One region of the Ruegeria sp. J8 genome, then DNA from elsewhere that is predicted to be linked to it. Evidence: riboswitches for the same ligand, from Rfam matches in the RefSeq annotation. Region 1 holds a riboswitch; each other region holds the start of a gene.
The links. Region 1 has a riboswitch for cobalamin ahead of ACR0L1_RS06135 (CbtB domain-containing protein). Riboswitches for the same ligand answer to the same signal wherever they lie in the genome.
Positions count from the first base shown of each region.

Region 2: another riboswitch for cobalamin. It lies ahead of ACR0L1_RS17600 (hypothetical protein); the one in region 1 lies ahead of ACR0L1_RS06135 (CbtB domain-containing protein).
Region 3: another riboswitch for cobalamin. It lies ahead of ACR0L1_RS12245 (DUF1636 family protein); the one in region 1 lies ahead of ACR0L1_RS06135 (CbtB domain-containing protein).
Region 4: another riboswitch for cobalamin. It lies ahead of ACR0L1_RS20685 (CbtB domain-containing protein); the one in region 1 lies ahead of ACR0L1_RS06135 (CbtB domain-containing protein).

Region 1 is NZ_JBQFMR010000002.1:511,425-518,974, reverse strand. Features, by position in the region: gene ACR0L1_RS06160 (thiamine pyrophosphate-binding protein) at 1-1,391, opposite strand, end outside; gene ACR0L1_RS06155 (DUF302 domain-containing protein) at 1,470-1,928, opposite strand; gene ACR0L1_RS06150 (DUF1636 family protein) at 2,056-2,412, shown strand; gene ACR0L1_RS06145 (hypothetical protein) at 2,409-2,903, opposite strand; gene ACR0L1_RS06140 (CbtA family protein) at 2,970-3,668, opposite strand; gene ACR0L1_RS06135 (CbtB domain-containing protein) at 3,673-3,837, opposite strand; cobalamin riboswitch at 3,874-4,079, opposite strand; gene cobF (precorrin-6A synthase (deacetylating)) at 4,123-4,866, opposite strand; gene cobA (uroporphyrinogen-III C-methyltransferase) at 4,859-5,587, opposite strand; gene ACR0L1_RS06120 (cobyrinic acid a,c-diamide synthase CobB) at 5,584-6,912, opposite strand; gene cobM (precorrin-4 C(11)-methyltransferase) at 6,905-7,550, opposite strand, start outside.
Region 2 is NZ_JBQFMR010000009.1:46,602-54,151, forward strand. Features, by position in the region: gene ACR0L1_RS17570 (N-acetyltransferase family protein) at 1-96, opposite strand, end outside; gene ACR0L1_RS17575 (SRPBCC family protein) at 104-571, opposite strand; gene nudC (NAD(+) diphosphatase) at 612-1,592, opposite strand; gene ACR0L1_RS17585 (bifunctional 2',3'-cyclic-nucleotide 2'-phosphodiesterase/3'-nucleotidase) at 1,773-3,614, shown strand; RNA gene ffs (signal recognition particle sRNA small type) at 3,654-3,752, shown strand; gene ACR0L1_RS17595 (alpha/beta hydrolase family protein) at 3,747-4,625, opposite strand; cobalamin riboswitch at 4,762-4,982, shown strand; gene ACR0L1_RS17600 (hypothetical protein) at 5,067-5,474, shown strand; gene ACR0L1_RS17605 (protein-tyrosine phosphatase family protein) at 5,477-5,974, opposite strand; gene ACR0L1_RS17610 (DNA polymerase III subunit gamma/tau) at 6,113-7,550, shown strand, end outside.
Region 3 is NZ_JBQFMR010000005.1:82,698-90,247, reverse strand. Features, by position in the region: gene ACR0L1_RS12270 (chaperone NapD) at 1-233, opposite strand, end outside; gene ACR0L1_RS12265 (ferredoxin-type protein NapF) at 230-745, opposite strand; gene ACR0L1_RS12260 (FecCD family ABC transporter permease) at 952-1,965, opposite strand; gene ACR0L1_RS12255 (ABC transporter substrate-binding protein) at 1,967-2,914, opposite strand; gene ACR0L1_RS12250 (ABC transporter ATP-binding protein) at 2,911-3,717, opposite strand; gene ACR0L1_RS12245 (DUF1636 family protein) at 3,714-4,058, opposite strand; cobalamin riboswitch at 4,161-4,360, opposite strand; gene ACR0L1_RS12240 (bifunctional enoyl-CoA hydratase/phosphate acetyltransferase) at 4,598-5,992, shown strand; gene ACR0L1_RS12235 (acetate/propionate family kinase) at 5,985-7,157, shown strand; gene ACR0L1_RS12230 (hypothetical protein) at 7,159-7,550, opposite strand, start outside.
Region 4 is NZ_JBQFMR010000012.1:90,485-98,034, reverse strand. Features, by position in the region: gene ACR0L1_RS20695 (transglutaminase-like cysteine peptidase) at 105-728, shown strand; gene ACR0L1_RS20690 (DUF1636 family protein) at 1,874-2,209, shown strand; cobalamin riboswitch at 2,391-2,606, shown strand; gene ACR0L1_RS20685 (CbtB domain-containing protein) at 2,641-2,811, shown strand; gene ACR0L1_RS20680 (CbtA family protein) at 2,816-3,514, shown strand; gene ACR0L1_RS20675 (hypothetical protein) at 3,579-4,082, shown strand; gene ACR0L1_RS20670 (L,D-transpeptidase) at 4,480-5,142, shown strand; gene ACR0L1_RS20665 (hypothetical protein) at 5,184-5,456, opposite strand; gene ACR0L1_RS20660 (heavy metal translocating P-type ATPase) at 5,646-7,550, shown strand, end outside.

The DNA of each region.
Region 1 (7,550 bases):
GCATCGACAAAGACCAGAAAGATTGGGTTTCCCCCCATCTCGGCTGCTGTCGAAAGCTCTCCGGCAACCATCAGGAACCCGGCATCACCCGAGAAGCTGATCACAGGGCGGTCGGGTTCGGCCAGTTTCAGGCCAATCGCCATCGGCACGGCACAGCCCATGGTACACAGGGCCGAGGATTGGATCAGACCGCGTTCCTCGGAGCAGTCCCACATCTGGCTCAGCAAAATACGATGCGCGCCGCTGTCGGCGGTCGCCAGCGTGTTGGCGGGCAGGGCAGCACGGGTTTCGGCGATCACCGCCGCGGGCCCCCAGTCGTCATCCGCTGGAAACGCCTGCGCCAAAGCGGCTTTGACTTGTGCGGGCTCGCCGCCCGGCCATGTCTTGCGCGACGGGGTGCCTTTGGCAATGGCCTCCAACGTCTCGCCCGTGTGCGCGACCAGATTCAGCCCCGCCTGATGCATGTAGTGGTCATTGGGCACGGCCGAGACGTCGATCACACGCTTTTCCTCAGGGTCCCAGATCTCACGCCAGCCGGGGCGCATTTCGATCGGGTCATAGCCCAGACACAGCACCAAATCGGCCTGTTCGACCAGCGGAACCAGATGTTTGTCAGCCAACGGCGACAGGCCCGCGCCGCCCAGACACAGAGGGTGATCCTCGGGGACTACGCCCTTGGCCTTGTAGGTCGTCACAATTGGGATGTCGAAATGCTCCAGAAATGCCTGCACCACGTTGCGCGAGTCGTCATAGAGAACATCCAGCCCGACAATTGCGATGGGCCGTTCGGCCTGTGACACCCAACGGCGGGCTTTCTCGACGCAGTCGCCCGCGGGGGATACGGTGGCAATCTTGGCGCGGCGGCGCGGTTTCACGCCCGACACGCGGGTATCCGCGACCGAGATCGGCACGTCGATATGCACTGGACCGGGGCGCGGCTGATTGGCCAACGTAACCGCCTTATCGGCAATAATGTCTGCGCCTTTGGCGGTCAGTGTAAACGTCCCCTTGGTGATTGAGCGATAGACCTGTGCGTGATCCATTACCTGATGGGTATAGGTCAGCGCTTCATCGGCATCGACGCATCCGGTCAGCACGATCATCGGCACACGGTCTTGCAAGGCATTGGCGACCACGTTGATCCCGTTCATCGCACCGGGGCCAAGGGTGGCAACCAGAATGGCAGGCGCGCCATCGCGGTGATGCACGGCCTCGGCCATGAAACCGGCGGCGTTTTCATGCTTGGTCAGGTGAAAGGTGATCCCGGCCTGTTCCAGCGCATCGACAAGAGTCAGAACCTCACCACCGGGCATTCCAAAGGCGTGGCGACATCCGGCCTCGTACAAACGTTGGGCCAGAAGGTCCGCTGCGCGGGGCGAGAGGTCTTGCATAAGTCATGCTCCGAAAAACTGTTTCACAGCAGATTGCGGAGGACGGCCCCAGACGCAAGGCGGATCACGCCAGTGTGACTATTTGACTGCTGTTTCAGCCACAGCCTGAAACTTGCCATCCAGCTCCTCAGCGATCTCGCGCAGGGGGTCTCCGCCCTCATAGACATAGGGCGCGAAGACAAAGCTGGGAGTCTTGTAGGATAGGGTGGCGGTGCCGTCCTCGTTCTCGGTGACATAAAAGCGGATCGGTGCCTCGATCATCGCGTTCACTGATGTTTCCAGCACGCGCACCGCATAGTCGTTGTTGAAGGCACCAATGACCCGATTGCCGGGGATAGTGATCCCGCGCGATGCGGCGGCGTTGGTCGGGCCTGCCTGCGTGACCACGATCAGACCATTAGCTTTGATGGCATCCTTGGTGTCGGCAACCAACGCGTCGTAACTTTTGTCGGTTGCGTAGCTGGCCCAGCCCGAAAGGGGCTCGTCTGCCAAAGCAGGGGTCGCTATCAGGGCAATCGCAGTCCAAAGGGCTTTCATCGGGGCCTCCTGTTTCGGGGTTGCGACAGTGATGCCAGAAAGCGGGACAGGGCGCACTCACAATCTTGTGCGTTTTCTCGATTGCGCCTGCGGTTGGAAACCCTCAGAAACAGGCAAATGCCACCCGATGAGTTCCGAATTGGATCAGATGCGCCTGTTGATATGTTCGTCCTGTGCCGGTGCCCGCGATTGCGGAGCCGAGGTCAAAGCTGTCGAATCCGCCCTGACCCGCGCGGGGATTGAGGGGCGGGTTTCGGTCGATCAGCACGCCTGTTTCAGTGGATGTGCAGAACCCGTGGCCATCGCGCTGCAGGCCGATGGCGGGGCGACATATGTGTTTTCAGGGGTCGATGTCGCTTCGGACGCCGATGATATCGTGGCGACCTGCCGGACCTATCTGGAAAGCCCCAAAGGCTGGATCGAAGACGCCCGGCCTTGCGGGCGGCTCCGGATGTGTTTGCGGGCGCGTATCCCGGCGCTTTAGTCGACCTGTAGTGTGACCGCCGCGCTGACGGGGATGTTGTCGACCATCAGCGGGCTGTGGCTGTTTGCGTTCAGAGAGACCGAGACTTCGACCTCGCCCTGCGGCAGATGGTCGATATGCATCCAGTTACCGTACAGCCGGGCCAGTTTCTCTCCATTTACGTAGACATGTGCATGCCCCTCGCCGTCGACATCGGTCTTTGAGGCATTTTGTGGTGAGAACCGAAAGTTCTGCGGCATGACATGCAGGTTCCAGCCCGCCATAGGATCGGGCGTAAGAGCGATCTCAAGCCCCGGAGCATCAGCGCCAGCAGGCAGGTTGATGGCAGTCGAATGATCGTGTGCGGCTGCCTCGGCGTGAGATGAACTGTGATGTGCAGGATCGCCATGGTCATGGCCGTCGAAAGTAACGCCATTTGCAGCCGCAACCACAAATCCTGCACCACTGCCAAAAACTATGCCGATTGCAAACAGGGCAAGTGAGCGTGCCATTTTATATTCCTTGATGGTAGTAGCAAACACGCCGAGCTGGTCTCGGCGTGTTCATAAGCGTGCTTGTCAGGCCGCAGCTTCGGCACGCTGGCTTTCATATCGCCAGAAGTACCCGGCGAATGCCCCGACCAGAACCCAGGCTACCAGTCCGATGCCAAAAGCGCGTGCGGCAAACAGCGCGCCGATCTCGGTCGGAACGGGGCCGGTGAACACGTCCGGCTCGGGCGCGCCGATCAGATGTGGGGCCAACAGCAGGGCGGCTGCGATCACATAGCTGATCAGGGTGCCGCCAAAGGCAATCAGCCACATGGCAACACCTGCTGCTGCGACGGTCGCAAACCACCAGATTTGACGCGCAGCTACATCGGCTGCTGCCACGCCGGGCACTTCTGGCGCGAGCGAGAATCCGGGTGCGAGGTGCACGGCAACGAACCCCGCAAGCCCCCACAAAACGCCGGTGCGCCCGTCAATCTTGTGGCCGTTGCCCTCAGCCACGGACATCAGCGCAATCATCATCAGCGCGTAACCGGTATAGATAAGCATCGTGAAAATGACGCTCAGCGCATCGCGGAACAGGTCCGAGAACATTCCCGGCAGCTCGGGGTGAGCACTTACGACGTCACCGCCGAAATGGACCAATTCGCCTGATTCATACAGTTCCGCGTGCAGCAACACAGGTTGCACAAAGACCAACTGCAGCAAGGCGGCAATCAGCCCCGCTGCAGCACCAGCGAACAACGCGCTGGTCAGGATACGGCTAAACATGGGTTTAGTGGCAGGGGAAGCCGGTTGCGTGACGCACGTCATGGGCTGCGTCATGCAGGGCAGCGGCCTGAACGTGGCCAGTCACCGAAATGATGCCAAGACCCAGAATCACAGCGAACATGACGGGCAGGATACCAGCGCGCGAGGCGGTTTGTGTTTGTGTTGTCATTTTCAATTCTCCTGTGCCGTCGCACCCGACGGCCGGTGTTTCAAATCACGCCTGGCAGGTCTCCTGGCTTGCGGGTCAGGGCCTGTGCTCGCCTTCCCCCTGAAAATTCAGGAGTGGCTGGTTGAGCAAGGCTCACCGCTTACAGTCGCGGGGGCGGCTGTGGATTGGAGCAACTCGGATCGCACCACATTCCCTCTTAGCTCGTCGCTGTGAACGACGGGACCAGACGGGTTCATCTAGCCTTTAAAACCCGCGTGGCGCAATCGCCATTCGCGACCAATTTGGTCAGTTCACGCACTTTTTGAGAAGATAGATATCCATGATCCACCGGTGATCGGCGCGCGCAGCGGCACGGGTGTCCAGAATCTGCTGCGCAACCTCAGCCAAGGGCCCCTTGATCAGAATTTCCTCTTTCATGCCCACGTACGCCCCCCACCAGATGTCATAATCTGCCATCTGAAGATGTTGGAACGAGCACTCACCATCCAGCATTACCGCCACGTTTGACGCACCGTCCGGCCACCCTTCGTCGCGAATCCGCCGCCCCGTGGTCACGATGTAGGGGGCACCCAGATCGTTGATCGGAATCACGTGGGCAGCCGTCAACGCCTGCAGCGCTGTAATGCCAGGAATCACCCGCGTCGTCGGTTGAGGGTCCAGCCGCTCTGCAATCCGCAGGGAACTGTCATAAAGCGACGGATCGCCCCAGATCAGTAGAGCTACATGTCGTGCTCCAGGATGGGCGGCGATTGCCTCGCTCCAGCGCAATGCAATCGCGTCGTGCCATTCATCCACCCCGCGCAGATATCCGTCGTCGGACCGGCGCTTGGGGATGTCGAAATAGGCGATCTGCGGCGGCGTGTCGGTCACCTGCGCAATGATCTTTTCGCGCAGCCCGGCCAGATCGGCCTTATTCTCGCCCTTGCGGGGGATCAGGATCAGGTCCGCCGAGCGGATCGCCTGCGCGCCCTGAAAGGTCACGTGGTCAGGGTTCCCGGTGCCGATGCCGATCAAGGTCAGGTCAAACATCGTCAAACTCTGCCAGCGGGCCGTAAAGGATCAGCGCCGGGGCGGTGCCTATCTCGTCCGCCAGTTTATTGGACAGCGCGCCTACAGTACTGCGATGCAGCTTCTGCTCGGGGGTCGAGACGGATTCGGCCATCAGTGCTGGCGTTTCCAGCGGCAGGCCATGTGCGTGCAGCGTTTCGACCAGCAGAGGAAAGGTGCGCTTGCCCATGAAGACGACGGTGGTCGCATCCGGGTCGGCCAGCGCGGGCAGGTTCAGGTCCTCGGGCAGTTTGCCGCTGACATCATGGCCGGTGACAAACTGCACCCGCCGCGCGGTCAACCGGCGGGTCAGCGGGATGCCCGCCGCCGCCGCCGCCGCTACAGCTGAGGGGATGCCGGGGATGATCTCGTATTCGATCCCAGCCGCGCGCAGGGCAACCAGTTCTTCTTCCAGACGTCCAAACATGCCGCCATCGCCGGATTTCAACCGCACGACCCGCTGCCCGGTCAGGGCGTAATCCACCAACAACCGGCTGACATGGTCCTGCTTGGGCGAGGGGCGACCCGCCCGTTTGCCCACGCCCACCAGATCGGCATCCTCGCGCGCATGGGTTAAGATCGGCCCGCTGCTGAGGTCATCAAACAGCACCGCATCCGCCTTTTGCATCCGATCTACGGCCTTGAGCGTCAGCAATTCCGGATCGCCCGGACCTGAGCCGATGAACGAGACAAACCCACTCATACTGAGGCCTCCGCGATCAGGTGAAAGAACGTGCCGGTCACGTTGCCACGCACCGATCCGGTCTGCGGCCCTTCGGCCCCTTCTGCGTCAAACACACGGGCCAAAGGCGCGTCAGGTTGCTCGATGATTGAGGAATAGTGGAACTCATGCCCCCGCAGGCCCGTGCCTACGGCAAAGCCGGGCATCGGGGCCAGCAGTTCGGCGCGACGATAGCCCAGATTGAACTTGCGCTTTTCATAGGACGTCACCAGCCCCAACAACCCGGCCATCTGATGCGAGACACCCTCTTTGTCGATCAGAGCCTGTCCCAGCGCCATATAACCCCCGCATTCTCCATGCACGGGCTTGGTTTGCGCGTGGTTCCGCAACCCTTCCTGAAAGACGGATGCGGCGGCCAGAATGCCTGCGTGCAGCTCAGGATATCCGCCCGGCAACCAAACCAGATCGGCATCCGCCGCAGGGGCTTCATTGGCCAAGGGCGAGAACGGCAACACCTCGGCTCCAGCCGCGCGCCAGCCTTCCAGCAAATGCGGATAGGTGAACGAAAACGCCGCATCGCGGGCCAGCGCGATCCGTTGTGCAGGAGGGCGCGGCAGCGCGGCGGACGATGGCCCATTCGGGCCTGAGGACGCCGCCCGCTTGATCGCCTCAAGATCGACATGTTCGCGCAGAAAAGCGGCATAGCCCACAATTGCGCTTTCCAGATCGGGATGTTCAACCGCCTGGATCAGGCCCAGATGCCGCTCGGGCAGGGTCAGGTCTCCACGACGGGGCAGCACGCCCAGAACCGGCAGGCCCGCGCGTTCCATTCCCAACCGCGTCAACCGCTCGTGCCGGGGGCTGGCGCAGCGGTTTAGAATCACGCCCGCAAAGGGCAGATCGGGGTTATACATCTTGAACCCCAAAGCCGTCGCCGCCGCCGATTGCGCCTGACCGCCCACATCCAGCACCAGCACCACCGGCCAACCCATCCGTAACGCGGTTTCCGCACTGGACCCATGACCCAGTTCACCGGGCTTGGCGACGCCGTCGTACAGCCCCATTGAGCCCTCGGCGACCACGATATCCGCGCCTTCGGCCTGTGCAGAAATGGCGTCCAACAAAGGCTCACCCATGGCCCAGCTGTCCAAATTGAACGAGGCACGCCCCGCAGCCGCCCGGTGAAAGGCCGGGTCGATATAATCTGGTCCGCTTTTAAAAGGCTGAACGGTCAGCCCATCCTCGGCCAGCGCACGTAATAAGCCCAGCATGACCGTGGTCTTGCCAGTGCCCGAGGACGGTGCAGAAATCAGAAGGCCCGGAGGGTTAGTCATCGCGTCATTCATCCTCGGGGCTCCAGCTGGACCACGGGCTGTCGGCGCTTTGCGGGCGATAGCGGCGGTCGTAATCCTTGGAATAGAGGCAGCTTTCGTCGAACCCTTCCCCCGCAAGCGCTGGGCCGACCATGATCAGGGCGGTACGCGCGATGCTTTCGCCCAGCGCGTCTTTCAAGGTCTCCAGCGTTGCACGGATGATGCGTTCATCGGGCCAGCTGGCGCGATAGACAACGGCCACCGGGCAATCGGCCCCATAGGCCGGGGTCAGGTCGGCGATGACCTTGTCTAAATTGCCGATCGACAGGTGAATGGCCAGCGTTGCGCCGGTGCGGGCGAAGTTCTCAAGCGTCTCACCCTCGGGCATCGAAGACGCGCGGCCCGGCGTGCGGGTCAGCACCACCGATTGCGCGAGGCCGGGTAGTGTCAGTTCCGTGCCCAAGGCCGCGGCTGCCGCGGCAAAGGACGGCACGCCGGGCGTGACGCTGACCGGGATACCCATCTCTTTCAACCGGCGGATTTGTTCGCCCATGGCGGACCAGACCGACAGATCGCCCGAATGCAGGCGGGCCACATCCTGACCAGCCTTATGGGCGGCATCGATCTCGGCCATGATCTGATCCAGATCCATCGGCGCGGTGTTGATGATC
Region 2 (7,550 bases), on a different contig from region 1:
TTTGCTGCGCTTGTCTGCCAAAACAAGGGCTTGCAACACTCCAGCAATACCCGGCGCGTCGTATGAGGTTGCCTGTCTCAGGATCAGATCGCTCATATCGGTTTTACGACCCGTGCAGGTGTCGTTCCTCCATCTCGCGGGCGAATTCGGTCAGTCGGGATTGGAACCGGGCCCGGAACCGCGATTTGCCCAGCCGCAGCGATTGCAGAAACAGCCGCGCGGGCAGGGATTTGGCCGTCAGCGTTACATCCACGCTTAACCGGGTACGGCGTTGGGACAGAGCCAGAAGATCAACCTCAGTGACACCGCCGACCCCTTTGCCGATTGCCTCGAACCGCATTTGCGCGGGCGGGTCGCTGTGTGCCATTGTTATCTCAACATGGCGTGGCTTGCCCCGCAGGGTGAAGTCGGCCTGCCATTTGGTGCCCGGCACCACCCCCATGTGGCCGGACAGCCGCCGCACCTCGATCCCGCGGCGCATGGCCATACGTTCGAACCGTTCGAAATCGGCGACCATTTCGAAAACGGCGTTGATCGGTGCCTGAATATCTTCCTGTACTGTGAACTGCATTCCGACCTTTAGTTCGTTGACCTATTGCGTTTCTATTTCGTCAGTCCAGCGTATCTGCAAGCCAGTTCTGCAACAGGAAATGTGCAATGGCCCCTTTGCGGGCAGGTTTCAGAACCGGGTGCTCACCGGCAAAGGCCTGCATCATCTCGGACTTGCTGACCCACATGGCATCTTCAATTTCAACGGGATCAATCGAGATGTCACGCGACAGCGCCTGGCCCGCGCAACCAAACATCAAAGAGGCCGGGAAGGGCCAGGGCTGGCTGGACAGATAGGTGACAGCGCCGACGGGCACGCCCGCCTCTTCGAACACTTCGCGGCGCACAGCAGCTTCGAGCGTTTCGCCGGGTTCGACAAAACCCGCCAGCAGCGAATACATCCCCTCGGGCCAACCCGGAGACCGCCCCATCAGTACCGAGTCCCCATGGGTGATCAGCATGATCACCACCGGGTCCGTGCGCGGAAAGTGCTGGCCGCTACACGTGGGGCAGCTTCGTTGCCATCCGGCCTGCGTCATCGCGCTGGCCGCGCCACAGCGGGCGCAGAATTTATGGGTTTCGTGCCAGCCGATCACCGCCTTGGCGGTCGCCGCAAGCTCGGCATCACGCGGGGACAGCCACGTCATGATCCGGCGCAGCTCGGCAAATACGAACCTGTCTGGCAGGTCAGGATGCTGCTGTTCCGAGCCATCCACGAAACCACCTACTTCAGACAAATCCTGCCCGTCAGGTTCCCAATTCGAGATATCGGCAGCAAAGACCGGGACACCATCCGACAGGCCCAGAAAAATCAGCCCATCCGCAACTCCGCCTGGTCCTTTTTCGACCAGCGCATGAGACACCGGGATCAGACCCAACCGATCCGAAGCCTCACCCTCTACAAGGGGTTTGCCGCGCCATATCAGCAGGCATTTGGCATTCGGGTCCGCCACCAGGCCAGCCAGCGCGTCGGCATCGCCCCGAATATGCGCCGCACGGTCCAGCCCTGATCCGCCGAACGTCACAAACTCTGCATTCTTCATTGCATGCCCCCCAGATTGTGCGCATAGGGCTGCCACGATGGTTCTGGGGTTGCAATGGGTATTCATGGAACTCCGAAAAAACACCCGCTGCCGCTGAAAGACCGCAGGTCCGCCTTGAAATTTACACGCAACACTCTTTTTGTTGAAAATGATTAACATAAAACTGCCTAAAGTAGAGTAGTGCCGACTTTTCCTTCTTCTCAAACCGTCCAACTGCGAATTCTGGCCACGTCCGATCTGCATATGAATCTGACGGCGTATGACTATTACACTGACAGGCACGAACCGACGATTGGCCTGACCCGGACCGCAGACCTGATCCGCAAGGCCCGAAGCGAGGTACAGGACGGGTTGGTTCTGCTGGTGGACAATGGCGACTCGGTCCAGGGCACGCCGCTGGGCGACTGGGCCGTGGCTCAACACCCCGAGCGCCATGTTCTGATGCAGGCCTTCGACCTTCTGGGCTATGATGCCATAGGGCTGGGCAATCACGATTTTGGCTTTGGTCTGAACGTGCTGGACCAGATCATGCAGCAAGCTCCCTGCCCTGTTCTGTGCAGCAATGCGCACAAATCTTCCAGCCCGCAGGTCTGGCAGGAGCACACGATTGTCAGGCGTGAGGTCGAAATCCAAGGGCACGCGCACGAGCTTGCAATCGGCATATTCTCGGTCCTGCCCCCCCAGACCGCAAAATGGGAGGCGCACAAGCTGGCAGGTGCGGTTCAGATCGACGACATCCTTGACTGTGCGCGCCGCAAAGTCGCTGAACTGCACGAACTGGGCTGCGATATCGTTGTGGCGCTGGCGCATACGGGGTTCGGTCCGGCGCAAGACACGCCCGGCATGGAAAACGCGTTGGTACCGTTGGCCGCCATCGACGGGATCGACGCCATTGCGGGCGGGCATTCCCATATGGTTTTTCCCAGCCCTGAACAAGAATACAGCGGCTATATCGACGTTGATCGCGGGCTGGTGCACAGCACCCCCGTCGTGATGCCCGGTGCGGCGGGGTCATATCTGGGCGTCATCGACCTGACCCTCGGCACATCACTGGACGACCGATGGCAGGTATTTCATGGACACGCGCAGGTGCGTTCAGTTTCGACAGAGGCGTCAGATGAAGACGCCGCACTGACGCAGCTACTTGCCACCGGCCACGCCGAGACGCGGCGGCGGGTGGCCGAACCTGTGGGACAGGTACAGCAGCACATGCACAGCTATTTCAGCTTTTGCGGCTATGACCGGGGCTTGGCTTTCGTGGCCGCCGCTCAAACCCTCGCGTTGCGACCTTTTCTAAAGGATACGGACTATCGGGACTGCCCAATCCTGTCTGCCGTGTCCCCGTCGAAATTCGGCGGGCGTGCCGGGCCTCGGTTCTTTACCGACGTCCCGGCCGGGGAAATCTGCCTGCGCCATGTGACGGACTTGAACGTCTTTCCCGATGAGATGATGGCCGTCGCGGTCACCGGTTCGCAAATCGAAGACTGGCTGGAAATGTCCGCAGGCGTCTTTAACAGGATGATCCCCGGCCAACGATGCGATCTGCTGGCCTCGGACCGCGCGGGGCATAATTTTGACGTCCTGCATGGGCTGACATACCGGATCGACCTTAGCCAGCCCGCTCGGTTTGGCGCAGATGGGGCACTTTTGCACCCATCGGCCCGCCGCGTCCGCGAGATTCGTTTCGAAGGCCAACCCTTGGATGCAGAGCAGACTTTTGTGGTGGCGTTGAATAATTACCGCGCAAATGGCGGTGGGCACTTCCCCTTTGCCGGGCGGGCGACGCGCGTTCCGCTGCCGATTCTGCCTCTACAAGATCTGGTCAAAAACTACGTGACTGCCGGGCCTCATTCCGGCACCGTGTTCGAGCGTCCGTTCCGTCTGTCCCCCGTGGCCGGGGCGGTGGCGGTTCTGCGTACTGGCCACAAGGCCCGGAACCATCTGGACGACATCTCAGAATTTGCACCAAACATCGCCGGAGAGGACGAGGCCGGTTTTCTGATGATCCATTTGACGCTCTGACGGGTTGTCATTTGCCGCGCACTTGCCTATATCGCGTGCTGAGAGGTTGGCGCGGGCGAGCGCCTCGCCAACCTGGTCAGGTCCGGAAGGAAGCAGCCACAACGAGCCCCGCTTGGGTCGATGTCCAACCTCTCACTTATCTACCACATGATCCTGGGCAATAAGCTGCGGCCAGACCGCTGCGTTGCGACGGGCGAACACGCCGATATGCCCGATCTCTTTCACCCCAAAATCTGACAGTGACAACAACCTACGCCGCGCATTCGGGCCATAAAGCTCGGCCAGGCGCCACACCGCTTTGGGCGGCACCACCTGATCGTCGTCGAATGCGATCAGATCGACCGGCACTCCCTGCCCGGCCCAGTGCGCCTCGGGCAGGGTCTTGCCCAAATCGGGCAGGTAGTTCGTCGGTGCCGTGCACCATTTACGCCACTGCCAGTAGACCCGCGCGGGCAGGTCAGCCCCAAAACCCAAAGCCCTGCCCGGCAAATACCCCGCCGCTTTGACAACCAGCGGCGCATGGCCATACCAGAACAACCCCGCCAGCGCCTTGTACGGCCACGGGTGATCAGACAGAGTGACAAGCCCGGAGCAAACACAGATCATGCGGTCAATCTGCGCGATATCCGGCTGAACCGGGCCCAGCATTCCACCAACGGAATGGCCGATGCTCCATTGTTCCGCGTCCGGGAAGCGTCTGCGCATTTCCGCGCGGGCGGCGGGCATGTCGACCAGCGCCCAGTCCGCCATAGTTACCTGCGAGTCCTGCAATCGGCCGGTCAGCGAATGGCCGAAATCCCGATAGTCATAGGTCAGACAAGCCATACCCTGCTCGGCCGCCAGCCAATGGGCAAAATGCTGATAATAGTCGCGGGGCACGCCGGTCGCTGCATGGATCATCACAACTGTCTTGGGAGGCAGAGCAGGCAGATAGAGCCGCCCCGACAGCATCGCCGGACCGGACGGAAACTGGACATCTTCGGTCAAAACAGAATGCGTATTGTCCAACATCGCCCGCGCCTCATGTTCTAAACTGTTTAGTTCACCCGCGCAGTCGGCCCTGTTCCGTCATCAGAGTCAAGCCGTGGGGAAATTGACCCAACGTCGCGCCGGGATTCAATGGCGCTTGACTCGAAGCCCGCTCAACCGCTAGCGATGGCGTGATGGTTCTCGTCCCCGGTCACGGGGCGGGATGAAAAGGGAACACGGTGCGATCCTGCCCGGCATTGCCGGAACGGATCAAGGCCGAGACTGCCCCCGCAACTGTAAGCGGTGAGCAATGCCGAGATACCACTGGCCGAAAGGCTGGGAAGGTCGGCAAAGCCACGACCCGCAAGTCAGGAGACCTGCCATCGAACGAAAACCGAAACTCGGGCGGGGTGTCCGGGACAGGTCGTCAGCACGCTGTCACACCTGATCCATGCCCCTCGTCCAGCGCGCGGAGGGCGCATCATGATCTGGAAGACCAAGACCCACGAATTCACCGCGACGGTATGCCAAAAAACCGGCGCCCCCTGCCCGGCACTGGCCCGAATGGCACGCGCCCTGACGGATGCAATGGCCACGGCCCGTCCGGCAACAACCGATGCGTTCGAGATCGAAGGCAGCAGCGACTTGACCCATTGCGCCGAAGGGTGCTCGGCCCGGTTTCGCGCCCAACCCGATCAGATCCGGGTGTTCTGCGGTGTGGCCGCCGACACTCCGGCCGAGCGGCTGGATCGCTATGCGGATATGTTGTTCGGAGCAGATTTCACCGCCCACGCAGCCAGCCTTTTGCCGACACCGCCCTGCGCGATGATGGAAGTGGTTACCACGGCGCCCCAGCCAGCCGCGCCGACCGAACACCAGCTTTCAGCCTGAATTCAGCTGCCCGTCCGGGCCGCCGAAGTGGCCCAGACCATCTGCGCCTCGGTCTCGACGGCGCAGGGACGTACTGTCCGTAGCATCTGCAAAGCGGTATCTGCGGGCAGTCCGCTATCCGTCATCAACCGCAAAGCAACCATACCCGATCGCCCGCAGCCGCCCCGACAATGGACCAAAACGCCTCCGCCGCCGGACAGCAGCGCACGGGCCCGCTGGCTGACATTGGACCAAATGGCCTGTATCCGCGCATCCGGCGCACCAAAATCCTGGACCGGCAGGTGAGCCCATTCGACCCCGTGCCGCTCCAGATCGCCACCGAACGCCGCCGCTCCCAGGTTTTTCATCTCAGAGCTTGTGGTCATTGAAATCACCAGATCCGGTCGCCAGTCCTGCACCGTCTTCAGATCGGCCGCATAGGCACCTCCCGCGCCGGGCAGCGGAGATATCCCCAGACGACCCGGCCCCAGTCGCAGGGAATAGATGGCGAAATTATTCATGGCACGTTCCGATCAATCTGCACCGATGATGTATCGCCTGCGTCCTTGCTTGCAAATCGAATTTCCTGCGCTGCTGCTGTGGACGTGGGCGGCAGGGGTCACTACGCTGCATCGGACTCCGAATCCGACAGAGCAGATATGACCGACACGCCCAGCCCCGCCTATCAGGTTCTTGCCCGCAAATACCGCCCGGAAACCTTCGCCGATCTAGTCGGTCAGGACGCCATGGTACGCACGCTGAAAAACGCGTTCGAGGCGGATCGAATTGCGCAAGCCTTTATCATGACCGGCATTCGCGGCACCGGCAAAACCACCACGGCCCGTATCATCGCCAAGGGTATGAACTGCATCGGCCCCGACGGCGAGGGCAAGCCGACCACCGAACCCTGCGGCCAGTGCGAACATTGTGTGGCCATTATGGAGGGCCGCCATGTGGACGTGATGGAGATGGACGCCGCCAGCCGCACCGGCGTCAATGATATTCGCGAGATCATCGACAGCGTCCGCTACCGCGCGGCCTCGGCCCGCTACAAGATCTACATCATCGACGAGGTCCACATGCTGTCGACCAGCGCCTTCAACGCGCTGCTCAAGACGCTTGAGGAACCACCCGAGCATGTGAAATTCATCTTTGCTACCACCGAGATTCGCAAAGTACCCGTGACGGTTCTGTCGCGTTGCCAGCGGTTCGACCTGCGCCGGATCGAACCCGAAGACATGATCGGCTTGCTGCGCCGCATTGCTGAGGCCGAAGGTGCGCAAATCGCCGAGGACGCGATGGCGTTGATCACCCGCGCGGCTGAAGGCTCGGCGCGGGATGCGACCTCTCTGCTGGATCAGGCGATTTCACACGGTGCCGGGGAAACCAGCGCCGATCAGGTGCGTGCGATGCTGGGTTTAGCCGACCGTGGCCGAGTGCTGGACCTGATGGACATGATCCTGCGCGGCGACGCCGCCGGGGCGCTGACTGAGCTTGGCGCGCAATATGCCGAAGGCGCCGACCCGCTGGCCGTGCTACGCGATCTGGCCGAGATCACCCATTGGGTCTCGGTCGTGAAAATCACGCCGGATGCCGCCGAAGACCCGACCGTGTCCCCCGACGAACGCGCGCGCGGTCAGCAAATGGCAGAGGCCCTGCCGATGCGCGTCCTGACCCGTATGTGGCAGATGTTATTGAAGGCTCTGGAAGAGGTCTCAGCCGCCCCCAACGCCATGATGGCCGCCGAGATGGCCGTGATCCGCCTGACCCATGTTGCCGACCTGCCCAGCCCGGAAGAGTTGATCAAACGTTTGCAAGACACCCCGCCTCCGTCACCCAATGACGGACCCGGCGGCAGAATGAGCGCCCCACCGCACGCCGTGCAGGCCCCCGTGGCCTCTGCCTATGCGCCACACGTACGCGGCGGAGCAGGTGCACCGACGGCGGCACTGGCGCAGGATGTGCAGACGGCTCTGGCCCGCTACCCGACCTTCGAACATGTGGTCGAACTGATCCGCACCAACCGGGATGTGAAACTGCTGGTCGAGGTCGAAAACGGTGTCCGGCTGGTTTCGTACCAACCCGGACGGATTGAAT
Region 3 (7,550 bases), on a different contig from region 1:
GCAAGGTCCTCGAAATGGTGATAGGTCAACGTCAGAGACACGACCCCGGGGATCTGGTGCAGATCCATGATGGTCTCGGACGCAAGGCGTTCAGGGGTATCTTCGACCACGACGACGAAACGGCCGTCTTCGGTCTGGGCGTGGATTTCCACACCCGGTGTATCGCTCAGGGATTGCGCCGCAGCCGTAGCGTAGTCGGGCGCGACATGGGCAAGGCAACCGCAGATGTTCATTGCACAGCTTCCATTTTGGGTTGAGGGGTGTGGTCCAGCGAGATGGCATCCGCCGGGCAAACGGTAGGGCAGAGCCCGCAGCCGGTGCAGGCCGCCACATCCAGTGTCGGTTTGGCCCGACCACCGGTTTGCAGCGAGAACCGGATCGCGCTTTCTTCGCAATTGTCCTGACAGAGGCGGCAACTGACGCCATTCATCGACAGGCAGGAGTCCAGCTTTAGCGCGGCACGCCAGGGCCAGTTGGACACAAGGTCGATATCCAAAGCAGGGGTTGGGCAGGCAATGGCGCATTCGCCGCAAAAAGTGCAGGGATTGTCTGAGGGTTGAAAAACAGGAAAGCCGTCCGCAGCGATTGCAATCACGTCCTCAGGACAAGCCGAGGCGCAATCGCCGCATTTCGTGCAGTGCTTCAGAAAGTCAGGCCCGACCGATCCCGGAGGTCTGGCTGTCACACCGTCCTCATCGTGAAATCTCGCGCTCAGGAAGGCGCGCCGGGTAGTCACTTGGCCCATTCTCAAAGACCTGGCTTTGCTAGATTCTGTTCGTCGCTATTCCCGATTAACGGCTTCGTTCAGCGCCGGATTTGATATTGATCAATTTCTTGGCAGTTTTTGCATGGAACTTAAAAAAAATATGCATGCAAAAAATCTGTTTTGTCAAATTGTTGCAGGTGCGCTGACAGCTCGGCAAGCGTCGGGACTGACAAAGACAAGCCAATTTATCTTTTGGGCTTCGCCGTTCTGAGCAGCAGAATGAAAACGAAAATTGACCCCAGTGAGGTCGTCACAATTCCGACCGGCAGTTCTTGCGGGGCAAGCATCAGGCGGCTGAGGATATCGGACCCGGTCAGCAGTACCGCGCCAACCACGGCTGCCGTCGGGACAAGGTGATTGTGCAAAGGACCAGCGATGCCGCGCGCAATATGTGGAACCATCAGGCCAACAAAGCCGATCACACCGGCGACCGACACAAAAACGGCGGTCGCGAGCGCAGCAACAAAGAACATTTTGAATCGTAGCGACTGAACCGGAACGCCCAGTGTTGTTGCCGTGACATCTCCGGTCAGCAGCGCATCCAGCCAGCGGCTACGATAGAGGGCATAGGCCAGAATAAGCGCCAGCCCGGCGCAGACCAGCGGGAAGGTTTCCCATCGCGCCAGACCCAAACCGCCAAGCATCCAGAAGATGACGGAATGGGCAGCACGGTTGTCGCCTGCGAAAATCAGGTAATTGGTTAGGGCTGAGAACAGGAAGGACACCGCAAGCCCGGCTAGGATCAATTTCTCAGGCGCGCTCGTCCGCAATCCGTGTACTAAAGCCAGCACGATGCCAGAGGCCACCAGCCCTCCGCAAAACGCCGCCAGCGGCAAGGTCCAGAACCCCAGAATGTCCCCGGTTACGGTGATGACGAACACAGCACCCGCTGCAGCGCCCGAAGACAGCCCGAACAGAAACGGGTCGGCCAGATCGTTCCGCGTGGTTGTCTGCAAGACAACGCCGACAATCCCCAAACCAGCGCCGATCACGGCCGCAAACAGCGCGCGGGGCAGGCGCAGGTCAAAGACGATACGGTGCAGGGGCGACACGTCTCCATCCACAAGGCCTGTGCCCAGCAATATGGCCTTGAATGTATCGGACAGAGGGATGGATGTGGTTCCGTAGATTGTTGAAACCAGAAGAAGGGCGGCCAGAATGACCGCCCCCACCAAAAGTGTCAGCCCCAGACGGCCCAAATTAGTTCAGGCCCTTATGCATGGCCTGTGCCATTTTCGAGATCGCCTGAATGTTCGCGGGTCCCGGCGTCAGTTCTTCGTACCGCAGACCGATCCAGCGCTCGTTTTTGACCGCATCGGTTTGCGACATCACCGGGTGCTCTTGCAGGAATTTGAACGTATCCGCCGCGCCATTTCCGGTTTGATAGTCCAACAGCACCAGGAACTCGGGGTTCGCGGCGGCGACGGCCTCCCAAGAGCTACGGCCCCAGCTTGTATCCATGTCATGGGTCACGTTCTGACCGCCCGCAGCGGCAATCATCGCATCTGGGATGGCGTATTTTCCGGCGGTGAAGGGCGCATCAGCGGGCCCGTCCAGCAGGAACACGCGCGGTTTCGGCAGATCGGCGGTTTTCGCCTCAATCGCGGCCAGCTCGTCTTTCCAGCCTGAAACCAACGCTTCGGCCTTGTCTTCAACATGCATGACCTTGCCCAGACGCAGGACATCGTCAAACAGCAGGTCCATGCTGGCCTTTGGGCGGTCCTTATGCAGGTGAACGCAGCTTTCCGACAGGATCATAGTCTTGATCCCGAAGGGCGCCAGCGTTTCCGGTGTCACATCACCACCGGGCCGCATTCCGTAGTACCAACCGGCAAAGAACAGGTCGGGTTCAACGGCCACCAGGTTCTCGACCGTCGGATATTTCGGGGCCAGTTCCGGGATATCGCCGCGCAGCGAGTCGAACTCGGGGCTGGTTTTGTACCAGCCGGTAATCCCGGTCAGGCCGACGATCTTGTCTTGTAGACCCAGTGCAAAGGCCATGTCGGTCATGTTCATGTCATGCACGACCAGACGCTCGGGCTGGGTTTCAAACACCAGCGGTTCGCCGCAATTGTCGACGGTAACTTCATGCGCGGCGGCACCGCCCGCCATGGCTGTAACCAGCGCCACGGACAAGATGTGTTTCATTCGGAAATGCTCCTAACAGGATTGGAAACTGAGGTTTTTCGGATGTCCAGCGCCGGGATCAAGCGGCCCTCGTGCTGGAAAAACAGGTAATCTACGCCGAACGTGTCACGCACGCGGTCGGTGGTGAGCACGTCGGCCACAGGTCCGAACCCGGTAAGACGGGTGGATTTCATCAGCGCGACATGCGTCGCAAATTCCGGGATCATGACCAGATCGTGGACGATCATCACCACTGTGATCCCCAGCCCGGCCACCAGTGACAACATCCGCCCCTTGGCGTCCGGGTCCAGATGGTTGGTGGGCTCGTCCAGAAACAGCAGTGCCGGGTTTTGTGCCAATGCCCGCGCGATATGGGCGCGCTGCCGTTCCCCGCCCGACAGAACCGCCATGCGCTTGTCGGCCAGATCGTTCAGGCTGGTCAGGTCCAAAATTCGCGCAAGATCGGCGGCATGGGCCTCGGCCGAGCGGTCGGACCGGATCGGGATCTGTCCCAGCGCTACATACTCGCGCAAGGAGAGCCGCCCGTCGGGATATTCCTGCTGGCTGACAACAGCGATCATCCGCGCACGCTCGGTCGCTGACATGCTGCGCAAATTTCGCCCCTTGAACAGTACATTGCCGTCCGAAGGATGCTCGGACCCGCATAGAAGGTTCATCAGCGTTGTCTTGCCTGCGCCGTTGGGCCCAGCGATGGCCAGAACCGCGCCTTCGTGAAGCGCAAAGGTGATGTCCTGAAGCAGAACTTCGCCGTGATAGGCGTGATAACCGACGCCGTTGACCTGAAGGAACGCATGTTCGGTCATGTGGCCCCCGTAGCCAAGGGCGGCATCCGCGACAAGGTCTTGTGCAACAGCGCCTCGGGGCGATCCGTTGCCTTGGTCCAACCTGTGGAACTGTTTTGGTATTGCCGCGCGAAAGCGGCCAAAGCGTCGATATCGGCCGAGGTTTGAATTTCGCCAAACAGATATTGTGCCTTCGCACCCGCCTGAAATCCAACGGTCAGCGGGTGATCGCAACCGGCCATACACTCGATCATCCGTGTGCCGTAGCCCTCGGGCAGGCGCTCGCGCAGGGCCTCGGCAATCGATAGCGCCGCCTCTGCCCCTTGGCAGGTCGTGCAGATCAGCACCACATGATCCGTCATGCTCCGCCCCACCTGCATGCCAGACGGGCAGGGAGAGGAACGGTTCTGATGACATCGAGTCGATGTGACATTGAGCCTCTTTCCAGGACACCCCGCCCCGGTTTGGTTGCGTTTGAGATGGCAGGTCTCCTGACTCGCGGGTCTGTGCTTGGCCACCCTTCCCGACCTGATCCGGCCAGTGGGATATTGGCGTCGCTCACCGCCTACAGTTGCGGGGGCAGTTACGGATTTGGTCTGCACCTTACCGTATTCCCTTTTCATCCCGCGCGTGCAGCATCGGGAACCATCGTAGCGTCACTGCCTCAGATCAGAGCATGGGTCAATATGGATTCCGCAACGTTCCGGTGAAGACAGCGCAAAGGATATTGCTGCTCAGTGGGCAATCAGTTATGCTGCGACGCAGCAAAATTTGAAAGCCGAGGCTACGTTTTGCGGGCTCAAGGGTGCTGGACGTACTATTGTGACCCCGAACTGACCTGCATCAATTAAACCCGCGACCCAAGTCGGTAAGACGTCCGAAAAACCAAAGTTGGCACGCTATGAAAATCCAGGAAAATAAAACCTTCGAGCAGCTCAAGGTTGGCGACGCGGCACAACTGACCCGCTTGTGCACGGTTGACGACCTTTATGCTTTTGCCTCGGCCTCGGGCGATCACAATCCGCTGCATCTGGCAACCTATGACGGGGATGGCGACGGCCTTGCCGAAGCCGTCGCACCCGCGCTGTGGCCCGCCGGTCTGGTCGCAGCCGTGCTGGGAAACTACATGCCCGGCGCCGGAACGCAGACTCGCCGCGCGGATTTGGCCTTCCACCTCCCGGTGCTTGCGGGTGAAGAACTGACTGCCTTTGTCGCTGTTGAGGAAAAGCGCGACGATGGTGATCTGCTCTGCTCAGCCGAAGTGCGACGGGTCGTTGACAATGCTCTGGTTCTCAGCGGCACCGTTCAGGTCACACCGCCTTCGACGCATATGGAGTTCGACTCGGTCGAGGTCCCTGGCCTGATCGTGCAGCGGCACCGCCATTTCGACGCGCTGTTGGAAAAAGCGCGCCCACTAGAGCCGATGCCAACCGCCGTTGTTGCGCCAGAAGAGCCCAACTCTCTGAGCGGCGCGTTGCTGGGACATGCCAATCATATTATTTCGCCGATCCTCGTCGGGGACCCCGATAAAATCGCCGCTGCTGCCGCTGAGCTGGGGGCCGACTTGTCTGGCATCGAAATTGTCGAGGCCCGCAGCCACGGCATCGCCGCGCACCGTGCCGTGGATCTTGTAGTCGACGGACGCGCGCAGACCCTGATGAAGGGGTATCTGCATACCGATGAGTTGCTGCACGCGGTTTTGCGTCGTGAAAAAGGGCTGCGCACAGGGCGGCGACTGTCACATGTGTTCGTAATGGATGTTCCGGGCATGTCGCGCCCGATCATGGTGACGGATGCGGCGGTGAATATTGCGCCTGATTTGGAAACCAAGGCGGATATCGTGCAAAACGCGATTCACCTGGCACATTCTTTGGGAATCGAACAGCCCAAGGTCGGCGTGTTGTCGGCGGTTGAGACGATCAACCCGCATATGCCGTCATCGGTCGATGCGGCCTTGCTGTCGAAAATGGCCGAGCGCGGTCAGATCACCGGCGGGTTGGTCGATGGGCCGCTGGCGATGGACAATGCGGTTGATCTGAACGCCGCCCGTACCAAAGGGATCACGTCAGAGGTTGCCGGTGCTGCCGATATTCTGGTCGCGCCTAATATTGAGGCCGGGAATATGGTGGCAAAACAGTTGACCTTCATCTCTCATGCCGAGGCGGCAGGGGTCGTGATCGGTGCGGCCGTTCCCATCATTTTGACGTCACGATCCGATGATGATGCCTCGCGATTGGCATCCTGTGCTGTAGCCGCGCTTCATGCGCATGCAAACAAGGGTAAAATCCATGGCTGATCATGTTGTGGCGCTGAACGCCGGGTCTTCTTCCCTGAAATTCGCGCTTTATGAGCTGGTTGAGGGCAATCGCCCCAGTATGCGCTGGCGTGGCCAGATCGAACGTTTGGGCGACGCACCACGTTTGCTGGCCCAATCCGCTGGAGGACGCTCGATCGACCGTCCTTTGACCAACACCAAAAGCCATGACGAGGCGATCCACGCCTTTCTGGAAATGGCGCGGGAATACCTGCCGGACATCCATGTACGTGCCATCGGGCACCGCGTCGTCCACGGGGGCACTGTTTATTCCGAGCCGGTGCGCATTGACGCCTCGGTTGTCGAGACGTTGTCTGGGTTCATACCTTTCGCGCCGCTGCATCAGCCCTATAGTCTTGCAGGGATACGCGCAGCCAGCGCGGCCTTCTCGGACACGGCGCAGATCGCCTGCTTTGACACGGCGTTCCATCGGACACACCCTTGGGTCAACGACACCTTCGCCCTGCCGCAGAGCTACTATAACAAAGGCGTACGACGGTACGGGTTTCACGGGCTCAGCTACGACTACATAACGCAAAAGCTGAAAGAGATCGCGCCGGGCTTGTACGACGGGCGCGTGGTTATTGCGCATCTGGGTAACGGGGCCTCGATGTGTGCGGTTTCGGGTGGTCGGGCGGTGGCCTCGACTATGGGGTTCTCGGCGCTGGACGGGTTGCCAATGGGAACGCGTAGCGGGCAGCTTGACCCTGGTGTTGTGCTTTACATGATGCAGCAGGAAGGCCTGTCGGCGGATGAGATTGCCGAGATTCTGTATCGCAAATCCGGTCTGCTGGGTCTGTCGGGGATATCGTCGGACATGCGCACCCTTCTGTCCGCTGACACGTCCGAGGCGCGTAAGGCCATTGACTATTACGTCTTCCGCATACGCCGCGAATTGGGCGCATTGTCAGCCGCACTGGAAGGGATCGACGCGCTGGTCTTTACGGGTGGTGTTGGCGAGAACTCGGCCGCAATCCGGCAGATGGTGTGTGACGGCATGCGCTGGATCGGGATCGAGATGGATCACGCCCGGAATGCCGATGGTGGCACGGTTCTTTCAACCGATTTCAGCCGCGTGCGGATTCTGTCGATTCCGACGAATGAGGAAATGGTGATCGCCCGCGCGGCTGCGAACCTAATGGAGTGACCTAGTCCTGCGGCTTTTTACGGGTCTTGGCGTATTTCAGCAGGACCCCAAGAAGTGCACTGACAATTTCAGGTGTCAGCGTGCCAAGCGGATCGCGCCTAATGCCGGTTACGGCGTTGCGCGCATCCGCGAAGTTTTCTCGGATTTCGGTTTCAATATCTCGCAAAGCCATGTCGCGCAGTTCGACGGCATCCGACGTGTCTGTCTGTGCCGTCATGGAATTCGCAACTACCGCAAGCAGAACGGCCACCACCAGATCAATCCCGGCCACAATCAGCGCGGCCGAGGTCGTCGACAGAGTCTCTGACAGCCAGAAAAACCCGGCCACGTTCAGCATCACGGCGGCAAGACCCACGGCAAGACCTACTGCGGCATAGATGCCTGTGCGCTTTG
Region 4 (7,550 bases), on a different contig from region 1:
TTTACCCCTAGAGGCTAAGAAGCAGTTGCAATGCCTCAAGGCACATGAAGGCTTGGAATAAAATACATTGGCCCCGGAAGTTTGGATACCTTCGAGGAACGAGCATGGAGAAGGCAGATATGACAAATCCCACGTTAGTTCAGAGAATGTTATCGAAAAACCTGCTGGGTTATCTCCCAATGATCTGTTTTATATGCAGCTTTTTTGTGTCTGCCGCTACATTACAAGCCTCTGAGCTTCCCTCGATCGGTCTTGACAGAAAGATTGAAGCGCCATCCGGTGCCAAAACACTATGCAAAGATTACTCTTGGGCGTGCGCGAGCGCTCGTAGTTCTGGTCTGTCCGTGGCACAAGAAAATCAGATCGTTAAAACGATCAACACGCGCGTCAATCGGAGAATCCGTGCCGTTTCGGATCAAAGCCAATACGGGACAAAGGAATACTGGACACTGCCGACGCAAGGGTCAGGAGATTGCGAAGACTTCGCTTTGCAAAAGAAGTTTGAACTTGTGCAGAACGGTGTGGATCCTACGAAGCTACTAATCGCGACCGTCTTGGACACCAATCGCAATGGCCATGCTGTTCTAGTCTATCGCTCGAGTGAAGGCGATTTGGTTCTGGACAATGTTACCAACAGGATCAAAACGTGGAAGGAAACAAGGTATCTTTTCCTACGAATACAGGACCCGATTCACCCTGATCGTTGGGTACAGGTTTCTAGCGGCTAAACCATTGGGTAGACATTGGTTGCCTCTCGCAATTGATGTCACGACCTGCATTGTTCTGGGCGCATAGTTGAGTTTCGATGCTCAGTCCGACTCGTCCATCTGCTTGTGTTTGCACCATTGCGTGTGAACGAATTCGATCCGCGCGCCAGATATCTCGGAGGTGTCGTATTGGCCTACTGTTGGGATTCCGCAAGCCATACACGTAGACAATGGGCGCGTTTCCGCAGCGAAACCTTCCATTTGACCCGCTCAGATTGGAGTATCTCCGTCAAGTAAAGGCCACCGGGTCGAGCGCGTTACGGCGAAGATATCGAACGCCTGATTAGGACGACCATGGAGGCCGTTCATCTACTTTAGGGAAGAACGCAATTATCCCCCAAGGATAAGGGGAAATGCGACGGCTCCGGCACTGCGTCGATGACATTGGAGGAGTTCGAAGACTGGCTGCACCCGGAGATATGCCGTTATCACAACACCCATCACACCGGGTTGCGGCGAGAACCGATGGCGGCATGGGCGATCCTCGGTTGTAGTGACGCAGACAGAAAAGTTGTTAATGCCGAGGCGTTTCGCATCAGCGTACTTCCTTTTGAATGTCGTCGGTTGTCGCTACGCATTCAGTCCCATGATCGGTCGTGGTAACCGAAAGGTAACCATCAAGCACGAACCCCGCTATATGTCCCGGATCTAGACTGTAATTGACGATAGAACGAACCTAGTTACGCGCAACAAGAACCTGTCGCGTCTCGGAATTCGCCTTGGGAGGCGCGGTGCGCGCGGACCTGAAAATAGGCGTGTCATGGCGAGCCGATCCCGGAGGCAATGCTGTTTCAGATTATTGAAGAACAAAGATGTTTCGCGTGAGCTGTTTCCACTTCATCGCCTACCACCTGCTTCAGCTCAGTCTCACGTAGAAACTTAAAAATTTTTTCGTCTGATGGTTGCTTCTTCGCCCTGCCAAATCCCCGTCTCGCACTCGGTGTATTTGCAAAGTTTTCGAGGGCTAGGGCTCATGTGTCCTTCCTGCCTGAGTATGGACTCTTTTCCAGACTTAGAGTCAAAACACGTATTGAAACTGAGCTAACAACCGACCAGCAAATATGAAATCTCAGATGGAAGTTCTCGATCAAGGATCAGCCTGACGCATGTGCCTACCTAACCTCACGCTTTGCAGAACCTGCCGCGACGCGGATTCCACCCTTTATGATCAATTAGCCGCAACGCTGGAGGCATCGGGGGTGCAAGCCGAGTTGCAGCAAGTGGATTGCATGTCCGGTTGTCACCGACCACAGACGTTGGCGGTGCGACAAAGCGGCAAGACCGCCTATCTTTTCGGTGAGGTTACGGTTGTCGATCTTCCGGACATAATGATCTTCATGCGGATGTATGAGGACAGTACTGACGGCGACTTCGCTGACGCCAGGAAGCTAGGTAAGCTACGTTTCAAGGCGATTGCACGTATACCGGCACAAAAAAGATAGCCAACATGCAACTTGCCGACCAAAGCTCCGGTGTCGAGTTTTCAGCTTACAGTTTGTGTTTTTCGACTTAGCCTTCTGCACTGAACGGCTAAAATCTAAACCAAGCCTGCCATTACCTAAGATTGACCGCTGCAGAATACTATGATGTCGCTTTCGTACTTGACGGAACAAAGCACTATGGAACAATAAAGGCTTCTACGGTGTCCAAAGGTGCCTACGCACTGGGACTGAAACGGGAATGAGGACGGTGCACCAAACTACCGCACTGAAGCCTTGACCGCCCCCGCGACTGTGAGCGGCGAGCGGCCTTCCAATACCACTGGCGTAATGGCGCTGGGAAGGGGGAAGTCTGCTGTGACCTGCGAGTCAGGAGACCGGCCGTAGGATGGACACAACATATGCCGTCGGGTGTGACGGCGAGGAGGATTAAAATGACGACAAAAACGATCAAGGCATCCGCCGCTGGCGCATCCTTTCTGCCTGCAGTATTCGCCGTGGTTCTGGGTCTAGGGATCATTACCGTGACTGGCCATGTTCAGGCTTCTGGCCTGCATGACGCGGCTCATGATGTGCGCCACGCAACTGGCTTCCCCTGCCACTAAAACAATGTTCAGTCGTATTCTGACCAGCGGCTTGTTCGCTGGTGCAGCAGCGGGGCTGATTGCCGCCCTTCTGCAGTTGTATTTCGTGCAGCCAGTGCTACTTCACGCCGAGCTCTATGAGGGCGGCGACCTGGTGCATTTTGGCGCTGATCCCGTAACTGCGCATCCCGACCTGCCCGGCATGTTCGCCGAGCCGATGCGCGATGGTCTCAGCATTATCTTCACCATGCTTACCTACACCGGCTATGCGCTAGTCCTGGCGGCGCTGATGTCAGTAGCCGAACGTCAGGGGCATGAGATCAACGGCCGCACCGGCCTGCTTTGGGGTCTTGCGGGCTTTGTCGCCTTCCACTTTGCTCCTGGCTTGTCACTGGCTCCAGAAGTTCCCGGCGTAGCGGCAGCAGATGTGGGAGTGCGTCAGATCTGGTGGACGGTCACCGTTGCCGCAGCCGGCGTAGCCATGTGGCTGATTGCCTTTGGAGGTAACCTGGTAAGCTACCTGATTGCGGCCGTGCTGCTAATGGTACCGCATATTATCGGGGCCCCTGAGCCTGAGAGTTTCTCTGGGCCGGTTCCGACCGAGATCGGGGCGCTTTTTGCTGCCCGGGCCTTCGGCATCGGCATGGCCGCCTGGGCACTCTTAGGCAGTTTCACCGGCCACTTCTGGCAGACAGAAGGCAAGCGCGCAGGCGCTGCAGTCTGATCGCGCTCCTCCATTGCTACCCCGCTGGTTACACCGGCGGGTTTTTTTTATTGAGGATGACAAGATGTCCCGTTCTCTTGCTCTCTTTGCCATCGGACTTGTCTTTGGCGGCGGTGCTGGCTTTGTGATTGCCGCCAGCAGCGGTAGCACCTTTGAGAGCCATGACCATACTGACCCGGCCCAACACGGCGGCAACATGGAGATGGCAGCGCACGACCACTCCGCTGCCACTAATCTGCCTGCCGACAGCGACGCCCCCAGTGTGGCGATCCAGATGATTAAGGATCCTATGGCGGGCTGGAATCTGCGTGTGACACCGCAGAACTTTCGCTTTGCTCCGGAAAATGCCTCCACGGCTGACGTTCCAGGCGAAGGTCACGCGCATGTTTATATCAACGGCGAAAAGCTGGGCCGCCTTTATGCCAATTGGTTACACCTTCCGTCGCTCCCCGATGGCGATGTTGAAGTAAAAGTTTCTCTCAATGGCAACAGCCACAGCCCTCTGATGGTTGAGGGTGTGCCCGTGGAGGCCAAAGTGACCGTGCAGCCTGACGGCGATGACTCCTGATTGACATTCCTGGCTGAGAAGACAACTACGCGGATTCAGCGGGTCTAAGCGGCAAGTACAGCGTGCGCGCGGGTTTTTGCCGCTCTGTATCCAAGGACAGATAAGCTGTTGCAAAGCCGCGCCGAATTCCCGTCTTGTTCCTTTGGCTTGCATCGTCGGAAACCGAAAACATGAAGCAACTACAATGGGCATTTCGGTTCTTTCCATTGCTTTTTTGACCCAGTCCAAAGCAAACTCGATCAAATCAGAGTTCACGCCACCGCGCACCTGATCGACTGGATAAACTAAGCGTTACCTGAAACCTCTTGAAGCTCTAGCTGCTAGAGGCTTTAAGACTCGAATTTGATCGTGAAAATGCGATGCAAATACATTGAACTTGTGAACCAGGCTGAGATCTATGCTGACAAGGCGCTATTTCATTCAATCAACCACTGCGCTGTTTTCCGCGTCTGCGGCCAGTCCATTGATCGCCAAAACATGGCCAACCTCGTCGCAAAAGACCTATTGGGACAGCCAGGTCACGCCATTTGATTACGATCCAGCGACCTCAAATCCATGGGGCGTTCATGACCGTTTTTTACCACGACGTGTCGTAGCAAATGATGGTTTGGTTCCTGGTGACATCCATGTCGATGCGGTCGCGCGCTATCTTTACCATATCGAGGAAGGCGGGACCGCAATGCGCTATGGCGTTGCGATCGCGCGAGGGAACCTTTACGAGCCCGGAACCTATGCTATCCGGCGCAAGGTCGAGTGGCCACATTGGACGCCAACGGCTTCAATGATCGAGCGCAACCCCGAATACGCGGAATTTCGGGATGGTATGGAACCCGGGCCAAGTAATGCTCTCGGCTCTCGAGCCCTTTATCTATACGTTGGAAATCGAGATACATATCTCAGAATTCACGGCACGCCTCAGCCTAGAAGCATCGGTGGTCGCGCAAGTTCTGGATGTGTTAGAATGATCATGGCCCATATCAATGATCTCTACCCACATGTAAGAATCGGCTCGACCGCATATTTATACTCGGCCGAAGATAGCGTCACAGCCCGCTCATAAATTTTGGGCAGCGTAGGTGGACGTCGTCGCCCTCTTTTTTATCAGGCGTCTCGCGCGGCGCAGATCGGAGCGCCATTCGTCGCGCGCAATGGTACCAATGTCGTCTCGACAGGTCCGCTGTGCTCATACCAGAAGCAATTGTCTTCTGGCAAAAGGCGTGCCGTGGCCAGATCCTGCCCCGGCCCTGCCAGCGCAACGACTGAATCTGGCACGTTGCCTGGTTCAAGTGCTTTGCTTTTGGCCCCAGTGAACTGGGCTGAGCAACCGGCAGTAATCGAGACTAACGTGATGGTAATTGCGATCCGTTTCTGCATTGACCTGTTCCAGAATTTTTTGCGTCCTCTGCGACTAGATTGCATCCACGCGACCAGCCCGCAAGAAGGAATGGAGTGTCGGTATCACGCGCAAGGAACCCGGATGCTAAAAAATTCAGAAAGGTATTGAAGCTCTAGTTACTGTAGGAACTACTTACAAAGGACCATAGAGATTCTTGAGGTCCGATCATGTCATCCGATACCCATAGCCACGACCATGGCCACGAAAACAAACATGGTCACCACGCATGCAGTAGTGGCGGGTGTGGCGCCATCGCCCCCGCCGGTCCAATTCCTGACGGCGGTAGAAGCTTTCAGGTCTCTGGCCTCGATTGCGCCGAAGAGGTTGTGATCCTGAACCGGGTTATCGGCCCGAAAGTTGGTGGTGAAGAGCATCTCGCTTTTGATGTCATCAACAGTCGAATGACGCTTCTTGAAAGTGCTGCCAAGCTTTCTGACGAAGACGTCATGCTGCTGGTTGCCTGCACCGGTATGAACGCCAAACCTTGGGATGACGGAAATGCCGCCCTGGATCAGGCGGCGCATATTGCGCGTCAGCGACGGTTCACCACACTCAGCGGAGGTTTTTGGGCGGCAGGCTTTGGCTGGCACATCTTCGAAACAGGCATGGGCGGAGCGCTTGGACTGTTTTCGGGACATGGTGAGGTTCCGATGCCTTTGCCCGAGGCCACTTTGTTCGCGGTCGCGATCTTGTTTGGCGTCTGGCTGGTGGCCCCCAAGGCCTGGTCTTCGGCGCAGCGCCTTTCGCCGGATATGAACCTTTTGATGGTTGTTGCCGTCGCTGGTGCCATCGGTCTGGGTGAGTTTTTTGAAGCGGCAACTGTAGCATTTTTCTTTTCGCTCTCTCTTTATCTGGAAAGCTGGAGTGTCGGACGGGCTCGCAACGCAGTATCCGCGCTGCTTGATCTGGCCCCCCCGACGGTTCGGCTGGTTCGTGCTGACGGCTCAGAGGCAACGGTCCCGGCGGCGGATGTCTTTGTCGGCGACAGCTTCATCGTTCGGGGTGGGGATCGCATTCCACTTGACGGGGAAGTCATCGAAGGGGCCGGTGCCGTTGACCAGGCTCCAATCACAGGTGAAAGCGCACTGATCCCCAAAGAGCTGGGTGATGAGGTCTACGCCGGCACAATCAATGGTGAAGGCACCCTCAAAATACGTGCGACGAAAACAGCGTCCGATACCGTGCTTGCCAAGATCATCCGGATGGTCGGTGATGCTCATGCGCGCCGTGCGCCGGTTGAGCAGTGGGTAACAAAATTTGCGCGGATCTATACGCCCATCGTTATGGTCGTTGCAGTGGCCATCGCCCTGATCCCACCGCTTGCATTTGGCGCATCGTGGGGCTTTTGGTTTTACAATGCACTTGTTCTTCTGGTTATCGCCTGCCCCTGTGCACTCGTCATTTCCACGCCGGTTTCAATCGTTGCGGCTTTGACCGCTTCGGCCCGGGCCGGGGTTCTGATTAAGGGCGGTGCATATATCGAAGCCCCCGGGCGCACTACCGCACTGGCCATGGACAAGACCGGCACGATCACCATGGGCGAGCCTGAAGTGGCCAATGTCTATCCGCTGGGCGGCGCATCCGAGCGGGAACTGTTGGCAAGCGCTGCCAGCCTTGAGGTTCGATCTTCACACCCGTTGGCCCGCGCCATTCTCACCAGGGCAGAACAGACCGACATTTCGATATCTGCGGCTGAAGATATCCGAACCGTTCCCGGTCGGGGTCTTGAGGGCCGCACCGAGCGCGGAAATATCTGGCTTGGCTCTGACCGCTTCGCTGTAGAGAAGGGCTTTGGCGCGTCCATTCCTGCCGAATTGAGCAACCAGATCGAGAGCGCGGGAAGCACACTTGTGGTTGTCGGGGATGAGAACGGAGTCACCGGTTTGCTTGAGCTGCGGGACCGCATTCGCCCCGAAGCCAAGAACATCGTTGCCCGGCTTCACGCGCAGGGCGTGAAGTCAATCATCATGCTGACAGGTGACAACGAACAAACCGCGAGAGCGGTAGCAGCCGAAGTCGGCATCGACGAAGTCCGGGCCCAGCTTCTGCCGGAAGACAAGGTCGCTGCGATC